2 regions of the Pandoraea apista genome follow, and region 1 is predicted to be linked to the other one. Evidence: predicted binding sites of a transcription regulator. Region 1 holds the regulator's gene; the other holds the start of a gene.
What was found. The regulator sigma-54, encoded in region 1, starts transcription at its own class of promoters, with help from an activator protein. The targets are predictions, from matches to a motif close to TGGCANGNAANCTGCTTT.
Positions count from the first base shown of each region.

Region 2: prpB (methylisocitrate lyase) is a predicted target of sigma-54. The motif match lies at 2,415-2,432, and genes of this name have one in related genera.

Region 1 covers NZ_CP013481.2:4,926,268-4,933,665, forward strand. Annotated here, with positions in the region: gene AT395_RS22210 (KdsC family phosphatase) at 1-401, shown strand, start outside; gene lptC (LPS export ABC transporter periplasmic protein LptC) at 426-1,085, shown strand; gene lptA (lipopolysaccharide transport periplasmic protein LptA) at 1,082-1,783, shown strand; gene lptB (LPS export ABC transporter ATP-binding protein) at 1,809-2,579, shown strand; gene AT395_RS22230 (RNA polymerase factor sigma-54) at 2,674-4,161, shown strand; gene hpf (ribosome hibernation-promoting factor, HPF/YfiA family) at 4,304-4,657, shown strand; gene ptsN (PTS IIA-like nitrogen regulatory protein PtsN) at 4,894-5,349, shown strand; gene hprK (HPr(Ser) kinase/phosphatase) at 5,427-6,392, shown strand; gene AT395_RS22250 (PsiF family protein) at 6,552-6,878, shown strand; gene rapZ (RNase adapter RapZ) at 7,051-7,398, shown strand, end outside.
Region 2 covers NZ_CP013481.2:3,596,581-3,603,978, forward strand. Annotated here, with positions in the region: gene acnD (Fe/S-dependent 2-methylisocitrate dehydratase AcnD) at 1-135, opposite strand, end outside; gene prpC (bifunctional 2-methylcitrate synthase/citrate synthase) at 265-1,416, opposite strand; gene prpB (methylisocitrate lyase) at 1,445-2,335, opposite strand; gene prpR (propionate catabolism operon regulatory protein PrpR) at 2,777-4,786, shown strand; gene AT395_RS25625 (hypothetical protein) at 4,816-4,977, opposite strand; gene AT395_RS16400 (MetQ/NlpA family ABC transporter substrate-binding protein) at 5,142-5,945, opposite strand; gene AT395_RS25630 (hypothetical protein) at 6,356-7,060, opposite strand.

The DNA of each region.
Region 1 (7,398 bases):
TCGACGGCCACGGCCTGAAGCTGCTCGCCGAAGCGGGCATCGTTACCGCCATCATTACCGGCCGCCAGTCCGAGATCGTCGCCAGGCGCGCGACGGACCTTCGTGTCGCCCATGTCTATCAGGGCGTGCACGACAAGCGCGCCGCGTTCGAGGACCTGTGCGCCAAGGTATCGGCAACGGCCGACGTATGCGGCCACGTGGGCGACGACTGGCCCGATCTGCCGGTACTCACCCGCGTCGGCTTTGCCGCCTGTCCGGCCAATGCGCACGCCGAAGTGAAGGCGCGCTGCCATTGGGTTGCCGGTACGCGTGGTGGCGAAGGTGCGGTGCGAGAACTGTGCGACTTCATCCTGCGCGCTCAGGGCCGTTACGACGCCCTGCTCGCCGAAGCCCTGGCCTGACGCACAGAGGAACGCCGATCACTCATGGCCAATCAACGCGTCTCGCCTGCCTCCCTGATCGCCATCGTGGTGCTGGCCAGCCTGGCTGCCGGCACGTACTGGCTCGTGCAACGCACGCTGCCGTCCGACGCCGATCGCGCGCCGTACGTGAAGCAGCACATTCCCGATTACTACGCCGACAACATGTCCATCTCCACGCTGTCGGCAAGCGGGCTCACGCAATACCGGATCAATGCGGTCCACATGACGCATTTTGAAGACGACCAGACAACGGCGCTGAAAATGCCCGCCGTGCGCGCGTTCACGCCGGATCAGCCGGAAGTGACAGCCACGAGCAAGCGCGGCACGCTCAACGCCGACATGTCCGTCGTCGATATGTACGACGATGCCGTGGTGGTTCGTCAGGCCGGCCCGCGCGATCCGGAAATGCGCGCGCTGTCGGAGCATTTCCAGGTCCTCGTGAACGAGGACATTGTGCGTACGGAACTGCCGGTCCAGCTCTACCGAGGGTCGTCGGTGATGTACGGCGACGGCATGATTTTCAATAACATCTCGCGCGCCGTACAATTGCTCGGCAATGTTCACGGCACGATCCAGCCGGCGGAACTGGGCGGCAACCGCCCGGCACCGGCCACCACGCCAAGCGCGCCACCCCAGACCAAACAGGGCCCCAAGACCCCATGACCGATCGCCGCAACCTGCGACCCGTTTTCCTGTCGATGCGCGCACTGCGCGTCCTGGCCACCGCCTTCGCCATGCTCGGCGCACTCGTATCGCCGCTCGCCCATGCCGAGCGCGCCGACCGCGACAAGCCGCTCAATATCGAGTCGGACCACATGAGCTACGACGACCTCAAACAGGTCAACATCTTCACCGGTAACGTGACGATGACCAAGGGGACGATTATCCTCAAGGCCGACCGCGTCGAAGTGACTCAGGACCCCGAGGGCTATCAGTACGCTACGGCGTACTACAAGCCGGGCGGCCCGCTCGCCTATATGCGTCAGAAGCGCGACGGCCTCGACGAGTACATCGATGGCTGGGGCCAGACGATTTACTACAACGGCAAGACCGAAGTCGCCACGCTCACCACGCAAGCCACGCTCAAGCGCCTGGCCGGTGGCACGAAGGTGCTCGACGAGATCCACGGCAGCGTGATTACGTACGATACGTATAACGAGGTCTATACCGCGAACAGCGGCGCCGATCAGGTCAACGCCAACAATCCGAACGGCCGCGTGCGCGCCACGCTCGCCCCGCGCAATGCAACGGGCGCGAATCAAGCGCAGCCCGGCGGCGCGAGCAAGCCGGGCGCAGCCGCCCCCAAGGGCGATCTGCCGCCGCTGTCTCCCTCAAAAAGCATTGGGAATCCGCGTGAGTAATTCTGCCAACAGCAACGCTTCGACCATCAATCCTGGCCTCGGGCCGGCGGGCAAGCCGAGCGCGCTCGTGGTGCGCTCGCTCAAAAAGCAATACGGCGCCCGTACCGTCGTCAAAGATGTTTCGCTGGATGTGAAAAGCGGCGAAGTCGTGGGCCTGCTCGGCCCGAATGGTGCCGGAAAAACCACGTCGTTCTACATGATCGTGGGGCTCGTACCAGCCGACGACGGCGAGATTCAGCTTGACGGCAATCTGATCAGCGAACTGCCGATTCACGAGCGCGCCCGCATGGGGGTCTCGTATCTGCCGCAGGAAGCGTCGGTCTTTCGTAAGCTCACGGTGGAAGACAACATTCGCGCCGTGCTCGAATTGCAGCTCGATGCGCAGGGAAAACCCCTCAAGCGCGACGAAATCGACCGCCGCATCGAAGCGCTGCTCGACGAGTTGCAGGTGAGCCATCTGCGCGAGAATCCGGCAATGTCGCTCTCTGGCGGCGAGCGCCGCCGCGTGGAAATCGCCCGTGCACTGGCCACGCAGCCGCGCTTTATTTTGCTCGACGAACCGTTTGCGGGCGTTGATCCGATCGCCGTGCTGGAAATTCAGCGCATCGTGCGCTTCCTGAAAGACCGTGGCATCGGTGTCCTGATTACCGACCACAACGTGCGCGAGACGCTGGGTATCTGCGATCACGCCTACATCATCAGCGAAGGCTCTGTGCTCGCCGCCGGCACGCCTGACCAGATCGTGGCCGACGAAAGCGTCCGCCGCGTGTATCTGGGCGAAAATTTCCGGATGTAAAGCTAATTTTTCGCATGTAAACCCTGCCTCCGATAGGGCGCAGGGCCGGTTCCGCTGGCGTGACAAAGCCTCTACAATAAAGGCGAGACACGCTATGAAACCGACTCTTCAACTCCGCACCTCGCAGCACCTGACCCTCACGCCGCAGTTGCAGCAATCGATCCGGTTGTTGCAACTGTCTACGCTCGAACTTCAGCAGGAAGTCGAGCACGCCCTCACCCAGAACCCGATGCTCGAACGCGAGGACGATTGGCTCGCGGGCTCGGTACGTGTGGGCACGGACGGGTCGCTGCGCAACGAGCGGGCAACGTCGGTCAGCAGCACGAACGACGGCGCCGAGTCCGCCAACGGCCGTGACGAAGCCCGCGAACTCGACGGCGAGACCCGGTTCGACGACAACTCGCAAGACAATGGCGGCGACTGGAGCCTGAACGACTTCGCCCGCTCCGGCAGCACCTCGGACGACGACGACAACGCGCGTCCGCAGCTGCACGTCGACCATCCCAACCTTCGCGAACACCTGCTGGCGCAGTTGCGCCTGACCAAGGCCGGTCCGCGCGACCGTGCGCTGGTGGCGTTCCTGATCGAATCGCTCGACGAAGACGGCTATCTCGGCACCACGCTCGAAGAAATCGAGGCAGAAATGCCCGAAGAACTGGCGCTGGAGACCGAGGAAATCAACGCCGCGCTCGCGCTGCTGCAAAGCTTCGACCCGGCGGGTGTGGGCGCCCGCAGCCCGGCCGAATGCCTTCGCCTGCAACTCCAGCGCCTGCCTGCGAGCAGCGTTCGCACGCTCTCGCTGCGCATCGTGAGCGATCACCTGGAACTGCTCGCCGCACGCGATTACACCCGTCTGCGCCGCGTGCTGGGGGCGAGCGAAGACGGCTTGCGTGCCGCCCATCAACTGATTCGTTCGCTCGATCCGTTCCCCGGTGCCGCGTATGGCACGCCGCAGGCCGATTACGTCGTGCCCGATGTGCTCGTGCGCAGACAGGGCAGCGGCTGGACCGCCGAGCTCAATCCCGACGTCATGCCGCGCCTGCGCATCAACGAGATGTACGCGCGCATTCTGCGCAATAACCGCAACGACCCGGGTACCGGCAACTTGCAACAACAACTTCAGGAAGCCCGCTGGCTGATCAAAAACATCCAGCAGCGCTTCGATACGATCCTGCGCGTGGCGCAAGCGATCGTCGAGCGTCAAAAGAACTTCTTCACGCATGGCGAAATCGGCATGCGGCCCTTGGTTTTACGCGAGATTGCTGATACGCTGGGTTTACACGAATCCACGATTTCACGCGTGACCACCAGTAAGTACATGCTCACTCCATTTGGAACGTTTGAGCTGAAGTACTTCTTTGGTTCACATGTGGCAACGGAAGCCGGGGGCGCAGCGTCATCGACCGCCATCCGCGCACTCATCAAGCAACTCATAGGAGCAGAAGACCCGCAGAGCCCCCTTTCCGACAGCCGTATCGCGGAACTGCTGGCAGAGCAAGGGTTCGTGGTGGCGCGGCGCACCGTCGCGAAATACCGCGAGGCCATGCGAATTCCGGCAGTGAACTTGCGCAAATCTTTGTAGGACAGTCCTGGTGCGCCATGTTGGCTCGCTGGGGCATAACGCCGCAGTGCGACATTGCGTCACGTCAATGGCTCGCACTCCCGCTAGCCAGCGTCGTTCATGACGCGGCCTGCACTTCGGCATTTCAGCAAGGAGAGCAGCTATGAATCTGAAGATCAGTGGACATCACCTCGAACTCACGCCGTCACTGCGCGAATTTGTCGTCAACAAGCTCGAGCGCGTGTTGAGGCATTTCGACCAGCTTATCGGTGCCGAGGTGATCCTATCTGTCGACAAGACCAAGGAGAAGGCCGGACGCCAGATTGCTAGCGTCACCGTGTATCTCAAGGGCAAGGAAATTTTCGTCGAGAAGTGTGACGAGAATATGTATGCCGCCATCGACAAGCTGATCGACATGCTCGACCGCAAGGTAATGCAATACAAGGACAAGGTTCAGGATCACGGGCGCGAAGCCCTCAAGCACCAGCAACCTCCCGAGGCGGAACCGCTGCAATGAGTCTGTCCGGGCGTGGTAGTCGCATCGACTGACAGCCACGTGAATTCGCACGGAACCACCCGAGCGCACACACGTCTGCCATAAGTCTGGCATCACCCACCGCGGGGCCGTTGAACGGCCCCTTTTGTATGGTTCCGCCCAGTTCCGTGGATTGCCGCGGGCACCACGGCGGGTGGTCTATAATGCGAGGTCAATCGGGGGTTGGAGGGCGACTAAGCGTTCGCCCGCATTACAAGATGAACCGTTTAGTCAAACTCTTACCTGCGTCCAACATCCTGCTTGGACTGTCTGTCACCAGCAAGAAGCGCGTCTTCGAGCAAGCCGGGCTTCTTTTCGAGAACAATGCCGGCCTGTCGCGCGCGCTTGTGACCGACAATCTGTTCGCACGCGAGCGTCTGGGCTCGACCGGACTGGGTGAAGGCGTGGCCATTCCGCATGGCCGTATCAAGGGCCTGAAGCATCCGATGGCAGCCTTCGTGCGTCTCGATGACCCCATTCCCTTCGAAGCACCCGACAGTCAGCCGGTGTCCCTGCTGTTCTTTCTGCTCGTACCGGAGCAGGCAACGCAGCAACATCTCGAGATTCTCTCCGAAATTGCCCAGTTGCTCTCCGATCGCACGATGCGGGAGACCTTGACCCATGCGCCGAGTGCCGACGAGATTCACGCCGCACTCGCCAACTGGCAGCCCTGAGCCGGCGCTTGCGCCGGTATCCGCCGCGAAAATCTGAAAATTCGTAGCTCCCACACCCAACCGAACGAGGCGACGCGGTGGAACTGACCGGCATCAACGCGCAAAGCATTTTCGACGACAACGCCGCCACGCTGCGGTTGTCGTGGCTGACCGGCCATGAGGGATGGGAGCGAGGTTTCACGCCCGAGAGCGTGGCGACCGCCACCTCCAGCGCCGACCTCGTGGGTCACCTGAACCTCATCCACCCGAACCGGATTCAGGTGCTTGGCGAGGCCGAACTGCGTTACTACCAGCGCCTGACGGATGAAAACCGCAAGCGTCATATGGGCGAAGTGATCGCGCTTGAGCCCCCCTTCCTCGTGGTGGCCGACGGCCTGGAAGCGCCGCCCGATCTGGTACTGCGCTGTACCCGCTCGTCCACACCGCTGTTCACCACGCCGATGTCGACGGCCGCAGTCATCGACAGCCTGCGCCTGTACATTTCGCGTGTGTTCGCCCCGCGATGCACGATGCACGGCGTGTTTCTCGACATTTTGGGCATGGGCGTGCTGCTCACCGGCGATTCCGGCCTCGGCAAGAGCGAACTCGGCCTGGAACTGATCAGCCGGGGTCACGGGCTGGTCGCGGACGACGCCGTCGATTTCGTGCGCCTCGGACCGGATTTCGTCGAAGGCCGTTGCCCGCCGCTGCTGCAAAACCTGCTGGAAGTGCGCGGCCTGGGCCTGCTCGACATCAAGACGATCTTCGGTGAGACGGCCGTACGCCGGAAGATGAAGCTCAAACTCATCGTTCAGTTGGTGCGCCGCCCCGACGGCGAATTCCAGCGCCTGCCGCTCGAAGCGCAGACGGTGGATGTTCTTGGCCTGCCCATCAACAAGGTCATCCTGCAAGTGGCTGCCGGCCGAAACCTCGCCGTGCTCGTCGAAGCCGCCGTGCGCAATACGATCCTGCAACTGCGCGGCATCGATACCCTCAAGGACTTCATGGAACGCCAGCGGCAGGCCATGCAGGACCCGGACGGCATGCAGGGCAAGCTGCTCTGACTCCCCTAAGGGCGGCGCCATCCGTCGCCCAACGTGCCGGGGTTTACCGCAATTTCCGATTTTTTCTGTCAACGCCGCGCGATTGCGGCGCGTTTTCTTTCATGTTGTAATCGCGACGCGGCCCCTTCCCGTGCGTGTCGACCTTATGGAGAGACGATCATGAAAAAAGCATTCGCTGCATTGCTTCTGGCATCCCCGCTGCTCGCATCGCCCGTGTTTGCCCAGACGGCCGCTCCGGCGCCTGCTCCCAAGGCAGCCAATTCCCAGCAGAACAAGATGAGCACCTGCAACACGCAAGCAGGCGACAAGAAGGGCGACGATCGCAAGGCGTTCATGAAGGATTGCCTGTCGAGCAAGCCTGCCGCCGCCGCCAAGCCGACCCAGCAGGAAAAGATGAAGACCTGTAATGCGCAGGCGGGTGACAAGAAGGGCGATGATCGCAAAGCGTTCATGAAGTCGTGCCTGTCGAACAAGCCGTCGGCCTGACGTTTTTCCTGGTCAACGATTGCCCAACGGCGCCCCACAGGGCGCCGTTGTCACATGCGCAGCACCTTTCTCTCGTAAAGTGAGAGAAATCTTCGGGAACGTTCTTGTTTCTGCCCGCTCGACACCCGTAAGACACAATCGCTTACCATGAAGGTTGTATCCGGGAAATGTCATGAAGATCGTACTGATTACCGGCGTTTCGGGTTCCGGCAAATCGCTCGCCCTGAACGTCCTCGAGGATGCGGGTTACTACTGCGTCGACAATTTGCCGTCGCGCTTTCTGCCTGAGCTCGCCGAATATCTCGAAACGCAGAACTACACGCGCCTCGCGGTCGCCATCGACGCACGAAGCGGCGGCTCGTTGGCCGATCTGCCACCGATCATCGGCGGCCTGCGCCGCTTTGGTCACGACGTGCGCGTGCTGTTCCTCAACGCCACCACGCAAACGCTCGTGCAGCGCTTCTCCGAGACACGCCGCCGCCACCCGCTATCCGTTGTGGGTGACGATACGGTCTCGGCC
Region 2 (7,398 bases), 1.3 Mb from region 1:
GTTCTCGGCCAGCACGCGCGACGTATAGGGCAGCGTGTCGTAGGCGCCCGGCGAAATGGCGTCGACAGCAGCGCGGGCGTCGAAGTAATCGAGCGACGTCCCGGGCAGCGTTTTGCGGTATTCGGTGTTCATCATGTGAGGAAGGTGTCGGCCCGGCCTGTGGCAGTGGTCAAACGATATCTCTGAACGGCAGACGGGGCAGCGACGGCGATCCTGCCACCGCCGCCCGGTCGTCCGGGCAAATCATGCCCGGCTCGGACAATCTCAGCGCTTTTCGATCGGCACGAACTTCTGATCTTCCGGCCCGGTGTAGTTGGCGCTAGGACGAATGATCTTGTTGTCGATGCGCTGCTCGATGATGTGCGCGCTCCACCCCGACGTGCGGGCAATCACGAACAACGGCGTAAACATCGCGGTCGGCACGCCCATCATGTGGTAGCTGACTGCGCTGAACCAGTCCAGGTTCGGGAACATTTTCTTGACGTCCCACATCACCGACTCCAGACGCTCGGCAATGTCGTACATCTTCGTGTTCTGCTGATCCTTCGAGAGTTCGTGCGCCACTTCCTTGATGACCTTGTTGCGCGGATCGCTCACGGTGTAGACCGGATGGCCGAAGCCAATGATCACTTCCTTGTTCTCGACGCGAGCGCGAATGTCGGCCTCGGCTTCGTCGGGCGAGTCGTAGCGCTTCTGAATCTCGAAAGCCACTTCGTTCGCACCGCCGTGCTTCGGGCCACGCAGCGCGCCAATGGCACCGGTGATCGCGGAGTGAATGTCCGAGCCCGTGCCGGCGATGACCCGCGCCGTGAAGGTCGACGCATTGAATTCATGTTCCGCGTACAGGATCAGCGAGGTGTGCATTGCGCGCACCCACAGGTCAGACGGCTTCTCGCCGTGCAGCAAGTGCAGGAAGTGCCCGCCGATGCTGTCGTCGTCCGTCTCGACATCGATACGCACGCCGTTCTGGCTGTAGTGATACCAGTACAGCAGCATTGAGCCAAGGCTTGCCATCAACCGATCGGCAATGTCGCGCGCGCCGGGCACGTTGTGATCGTCCTTCTCCGGCAGCACTGTGCCGAGCACCGAAACACCGGTGCGCATCACGTCCATCGGATGTGCTGCGGCGGGAATGGTCTCAAGGGCGTCCTTGACGGCAGCCGGCAAGCCGCGCAGCGACTTCAGCTTGGCCTTGTAACCGCGCAGTTCCGCCACGCTCGGCAGCTTGCCGTAGACCAGCAGATACGCGATTTCCTCGAACTCGGAGGTCTGGGCCAGATCCAGAATGTCGTAGCCGCGATAGTGCAGATCGTTGCCCGAACGGCCCACGGTACACAGGGCGGTATTCCCGGCGGTCACCCCCGACAGGGCGACGGATTTCTTCGGTTTGAAGCCAGTGGCAGTCGTCTCGCTCATGCTCATTCCTCCAGGATCAGGGATTCGGTTATTTCTGTTGGGCGAACAGAGCGTCGAGCTTCTGTTCGTAAGCGTGGTAGCCGATGCTCTCATAGAGTTCGGCGCGCGTTTGCATGGTGTCGAGTACGGCCTTTTGCGTGCCGTCGCGACGAATTGTGTGATAGACGTTCTCTGCCGCCTTGTTCATGGCGCGGAAGGCCGAGAGCGGGTACAGCACCAGACCGACCTGCGCATGCTTCAACTCTTCCACGGTGAACAACGGCGTTGCGCCAAATTCGGTAATGTTCGCGAGCACCGGCACTTTCACCGCGTCGGAGAACTGGCGATACATTGGCAATTCGGTCATCGCTTCCGGGAAGATCATGTCGGCCCCCGCTTCGACACAGGCGCAGGCGCGGTCAATGGCGGCTTGCAGCCCTTCCACTGCCAGCGCGTCGGTGCGCGCCATGATGACGAAATTCTCGTCGGTACGCGCGTCGACCGCAGCCTTGATGCGATCAACCATCTCCTGCTGACTCACGATGGCCTTGCCCGGACGATGGCCGCAACGCTTCGCGCCCACCTGATCTTCGATGTGCATGGCGCCTGCGCCAAACTTGATGAGCGACTGCACCGTGCGCGCGATGTTGAATGCCGACGGACCGAAGCCGGTATCGACATCGACCAGCAACGGCAGATCGCAGACGTCGGTGATGCGGCGCACGTCGGTGAGCACGTCGTCGAGGGTGGAAATGCCCAGATCGGGCAGGCCGAGCGAGCCCGCCGCCACGCCACCGCCGGACAGATAGATCGCCTTGAAACCCGCTGCCTTGGCGAGCAGGGCATGGTTGGCATTGATCGCGCCGACAACCTGCAACGGTTGCTCGGTCTTGACGGCCTCGCGGAAGGCGGCGCCGGCCGAACGAATGGTTTGCGTCACTTGAGTCCCTCGGTCGTGTCATGCACGACTCGCGGCCTGAGCCACCGAATCGCACGTTGGTTAAGTTGCGGCTTCTTCAATAGCAATGGCCGTGCCAGCCGGGCCATGCACCTTGTCCGGGAACGGGTATCTCTCTCCTAATGCATTCATTTGTCAGCGGAAATTCTTCGCGGATGTGACGTTTACGTCAAGTCGATTGTCGTCCGCCGCGCCTCATACATGTCGCGCTATGTTTCATTTTGAAACATACAATGAAACAATATGTTGCAGCATGCTACGATATGGCTTCATGTCTCGCGGCAGGGTCTGTCCATCGCCGCGTGTTCGCCGATGAGTTACGCCATGCCCAGCGCCGCCGATCTTCCCTCCCGCCTGCCCTCCCGTCTTCCGGCTGCTGCCGCAAGCGTGGCCCGCACGACGCTCGCGCAACCCGTGACCGCCATGCGCAAGCCGGTAATCTGGGCGGTGGGCATCAGCAAGCTTGGCGAGTTGTACCGTGACATCGTGCCGGATTACGCCGCCCACGCCGATGTGCAAATCATCGACAAGGGCTATGAAGCTGTCATCGAGGCACTGGAACGATTGCCCGCCGGCAGTGTTGACGGCATCGTTGCTGCCGGATCAAACGGTGCGTTTCTGCGCGAGCGCGTTGCTTTGCCCGTGGTGCTCGTGAAGGTGACCGGCTTCGACGTGATGCACGCACTCGCGCGAGCCCGTCGCGCCTTGCCCTCCCCCTCGCCCGCGTCGCGAATCGCGCTGGTGTCGTATGCACGGCCTGCGCCCGAATTCGAACGCTTCAAGAGCGCCTTTCACCTCGACATAGCGCAACACGCCTACTTCGATGCTCACGATGCGGAAGATCTGGTGCACCGGTTGCGCGACGAAGGCATGGAAGTCATTGTCGGCCCTGGCCTCGTGACCGAGCTGGCCGAGCGGGCCGGGCTGACAGGCGTGTTTCTTTACTCACAGGATTCGGTGCGCGCCGCATTCGACACCGCGCTCGAAGTGGCGCGCTTCGGGCGCATTGAAGCGCAGCGTCGCGAGCGGCTCGACACCGTGCTGCGGCACTTACACGAGGGCGTAGCGGCAGTCGATCTGAACGGGCGCATCGAGGCGATCAATGCTTCGATGGCAGGTATGCTCGGCGTAACGGTTGCCGACGCCGTCGGCCGGCCGCTGGATGCCATTGCCCCTGCGCTGGATATTGCGCGCACGCTCGAGACCGCGAGCGCCGAACTCGAAGCCATCGTCTCGATGGCAGGCAAAACGTGGGTCATCAATCGCATTCCGCTTCTCGATCAGGGCACGCTGACGGGCGCGTTGCTCACCTGCCAGGACTCACAATCGTTCGCTCGTGTGGATCGTTCGCTGCGCTCGCGCCATCGCCCCCGTCATCTCGTGGCGCGCTATCGGCTCGACGATCTGATTGGCGATTCGGCGGCCATGACACAGGTGCGTACGCTGGCGCGCCGTTATGCGCAAACCAACTCGACCGTGCTCGTTCATGGTGAGAGCGGCACCGGCAAGGAACTGCTCGCCCAAGGCATTCACAACGCCAGCCGGCGACGCGATTACCCGTTCGTCGCGATCAACTGCGCTGCATTTCCCGAGACGCTGCTCGAGAGCGAGCTGTTCGGCTATGAAGACGGCGCATTCTCGGGGGCGCGTCGCGGCGGCAAGGCGGGATTGTTCGAGACTGCGCACAACGGCACTGTCTTTCTCGACGAGATCGGCGAGATGCCAATGCCGCTGCAAACGCGTCTGTTGCGGGTCTTGCAGGAGCGCGAAGTGCTTCGTCTGGGGGCCACCGAGCCCGTGCCCTGCGATGTGCGCGTGATTGCCGCCACGCACCGCGATCTTCGTCAGCAAGTCGCCGCCGGCCTGTTTCGTGAAGACCTGTATTACCGGCTCAATATTCTGCGCATGGTCTTGCCGCCGCTGCGCGAACGCATGGACGACCTGCCGCGGCTCACCCCGCTATTTCTCGAACGTGCACTCGCGCGTGCCGGGGCCCGTATGAGTGTCGACGCGTTGCAGGCATCGCTGCTGCCGCTGCTCGCCACCTATCGGTGGCCGGGGAATGTTCGGGAACTGGAGAATCTGCTGGAGCGCATTGCGGTCGTGTGTGCAGACGTTGTCGACGCCCGGGAAATCGGCCATGCGCGATTGATCGAGATTGCCCCCGAGCTTGGCGTGACACCGTCAGATGTTTCAAAAGCGAACAATGGATGGAAAATCGGGGCGCACGAGCCGTTTGAAAACGGTGCTACCGGGAAGGACACTGGCACGACGGCGCCCCTGTCAGGCCGCGCTCGCCGCGCCGCCGAGGAACTCGACCGCATTCACGCCGCACTGGCGGCGTGCGGGGGTGATCGCAGCGCCGCCTGCGAGGCGCTTGGCATCAGCCGATCGACACTCTGGCGCAAACTTCGCGACACGCGAGACGGCTGAGGATCATCGAGCGAGCGCAAAACGCCCGGTCAATGCTGGTGACGGATGCGATCCCACATCTCGTGCCAGTCCAGACGCTTGTGCTCTGCCGACTCGTCGTGATGTGTCACCCAGAAATGATCGACGAGCATACCGATGGCAAAGCCGACGAGCAGCGCCACAAGCATCATCGAAACGTTGAGCATGGACATGGCGGCCTCCTGTCGGTCGGGGTGATGCTTCCATTCTAGTCAACCATTTTCATGCCGTTGTCCCGATCTCCGAGCGGCGCAGGCATAAAAAAACCGGGGTCGAAACCCCGGTTTTTCATTGCCTCGACGATGCGTGCAACACGCATCGGAAGCGGCTTCAATGCCTACCACGTCGCGATCAGCGCGCCCTTGAACTGGGTTTCGATGAACTTTTTCACTTCCTCCGAGTGATAGGCCTCGACCAGTTGCTTGACCCACGGCTTGTTCGCATCCTGCACGCGCACGGCGATCAGATTGGCATACGGCCCCTTCAGGTCTTCGATGGCGATGGCGTCACGTTGCGGCACCAGACCGGCTTGCGCGGCAAAGTTCGTGTTGATCGAAGCGGCGTCCAGATCGGGCAATGCGCGCGGCAATTGTGCAGCTTCGAGTTCCACGATCTTCAGCTTCTTCGGGTTCTCGGCGATGTCCAGCGGCGTGGCATTCTTGCCTTGCAGGCCTGCACGCAACTTGATCAGACCTTCCTTTTGCAGCAGAAGCAGCGCCCGGTTGCCATTCGACGGGTCGTTCTGAATACCGACCTTCGCGCCGTTCGGCAGATCCTTGAGCGACTTGAACTTCTTCGAATAGAAGCCCAGCGGCGAGACGTACGTGAGACCGGCGCTCACGATCTTGTAGCCACGGTCCTTGATCTGGCTGTCGAGGAACGGTTTGTGCTGGAAGCCGTTGGCGTCGAGATCGCCGGCGTCGAGCGCGGCATTCGGCTGTGCGTAGTCACTGAACTCGATGATCTTGATTTCGAGGCCGCGCTGATGCGCTACCTTCTTCACCACCTCGAAGATCTGCGCGTCCGAGCCGGCCATTGTGCCGACCTTCAAAGGCTTGTCGGCCGTCTGAGCCGAGGCGCCGAGGGATGCCAGCGCAAACGTAGCGCCGAGGAACGCGTTAATCAGTTGACGGGACAGCATGTGCGATTTCTCCTTTGCTTATTTGACGCCTGTTGGGCGCCTGTTCGGTATCACGCGAGCCTGATGGGCCCGCAGCGGTTACGGAAGAACATTAGCCCCTCGCGCAACCCAGACCCCGGATGCTGCCACAGGTGCGGGTTTACGCGAAATACATAATTGGTATTTCCATATCCCCCATTCGTTTCGATAGGCTTGGCAAATGAAAAAAAGCCCCCTCGATTTACCGAGGGGGCGCGTCGTCGGGAGAACAGCCTGATCACGGGCCGGGGGGGTGGCACGGCTGACGGCAGCGCCGCCAGCCGGTCGCATCAGGAACCGACGATTAACCTGTGAGACTCGCTATACCGCTGCAATGCTGAGCAGACCCTGCACGCGCTGTGCCGAGCGTGTGCAGGCTGCCCCCGACTGGCTCAGGGACACGGCTCCTCGCCGTTCTGGCCATTCATCGAACATCCACCGCCACCACCGAATCCGCTGGGGCCGCCGAAGGCGGCAAGCCCGTTGCCACCGGCCGAACCGCCAATACCGAGTCCGCCAGGACCGGAACCGCCACCACCGCCGCCGGAGCCTGCCCCAACACCACCACCGGTGCCGCCACCTGTCCCACCGCCGGTGCCACCACCGCCGCCGCCACCGCCGCCACCGCCGCCACCACCGCCGCCACCGGGGCCACCGCCGCCGCCGCCGCCACCACCGCCACCACCGCCGCCACCGCCACCGCCGCCGCCGCCACCACCGCCGCCACCGCCACCGCCGCCGCCGCCACCGCCACCGCCACCGCCGCCACCACCGCCGCCACCGGGGCCACCGCCGCCACCGGGGCCACCGCCGCCACCGGGGCCACCGCCGCCGCCGGGGCCACCGCCGTGTCCGCCGCAACCGCAGCCTCCCGCGCCGCCGATACCAACGCCTACCCCTACGCCAACGCCAGTTCCAGTCCCGCCGGGTCCTCCAAACGCACCCAGTCCGCCGAATCCACCCGCGCCGCCAAAACCGATGCCGCCCCCCCCGCCGCGCCCACCGCCACCCCCGGCGGCATACGACGCATTGATCGAAATCCCACACAGCATGGCTACCGCCGCTGCGCCCACCAAAGTCGCCTTGAACCCGTTCATGGTCCCCTCCCCGCGCACGCGTACTTTCACTTCGGAACACACAGAACCCCGCCAGAAAGTTCTGCGTTACGGCGTGTGCGCTTCAACGAAAACAGGCAATAGGGGGGCCGCCCGTGCGTTGATGCACAGGGAATCCTTGCCAACTGCCTGCGGAAATTCCGGGTTAGCGCTTCGCCATACACGATTCACATACGCGAATTCCGTGCCAGACGATTCAACCCATTGATTTAAAAGAAATTAATAACTCAATCTGCGAGACATCGAAAGAGCGCCTGCCGAAAACGTATCGTTCTTGAAACGCTTGCAACGCAGATCGTTCCTGCTCAACGATCGTCTGC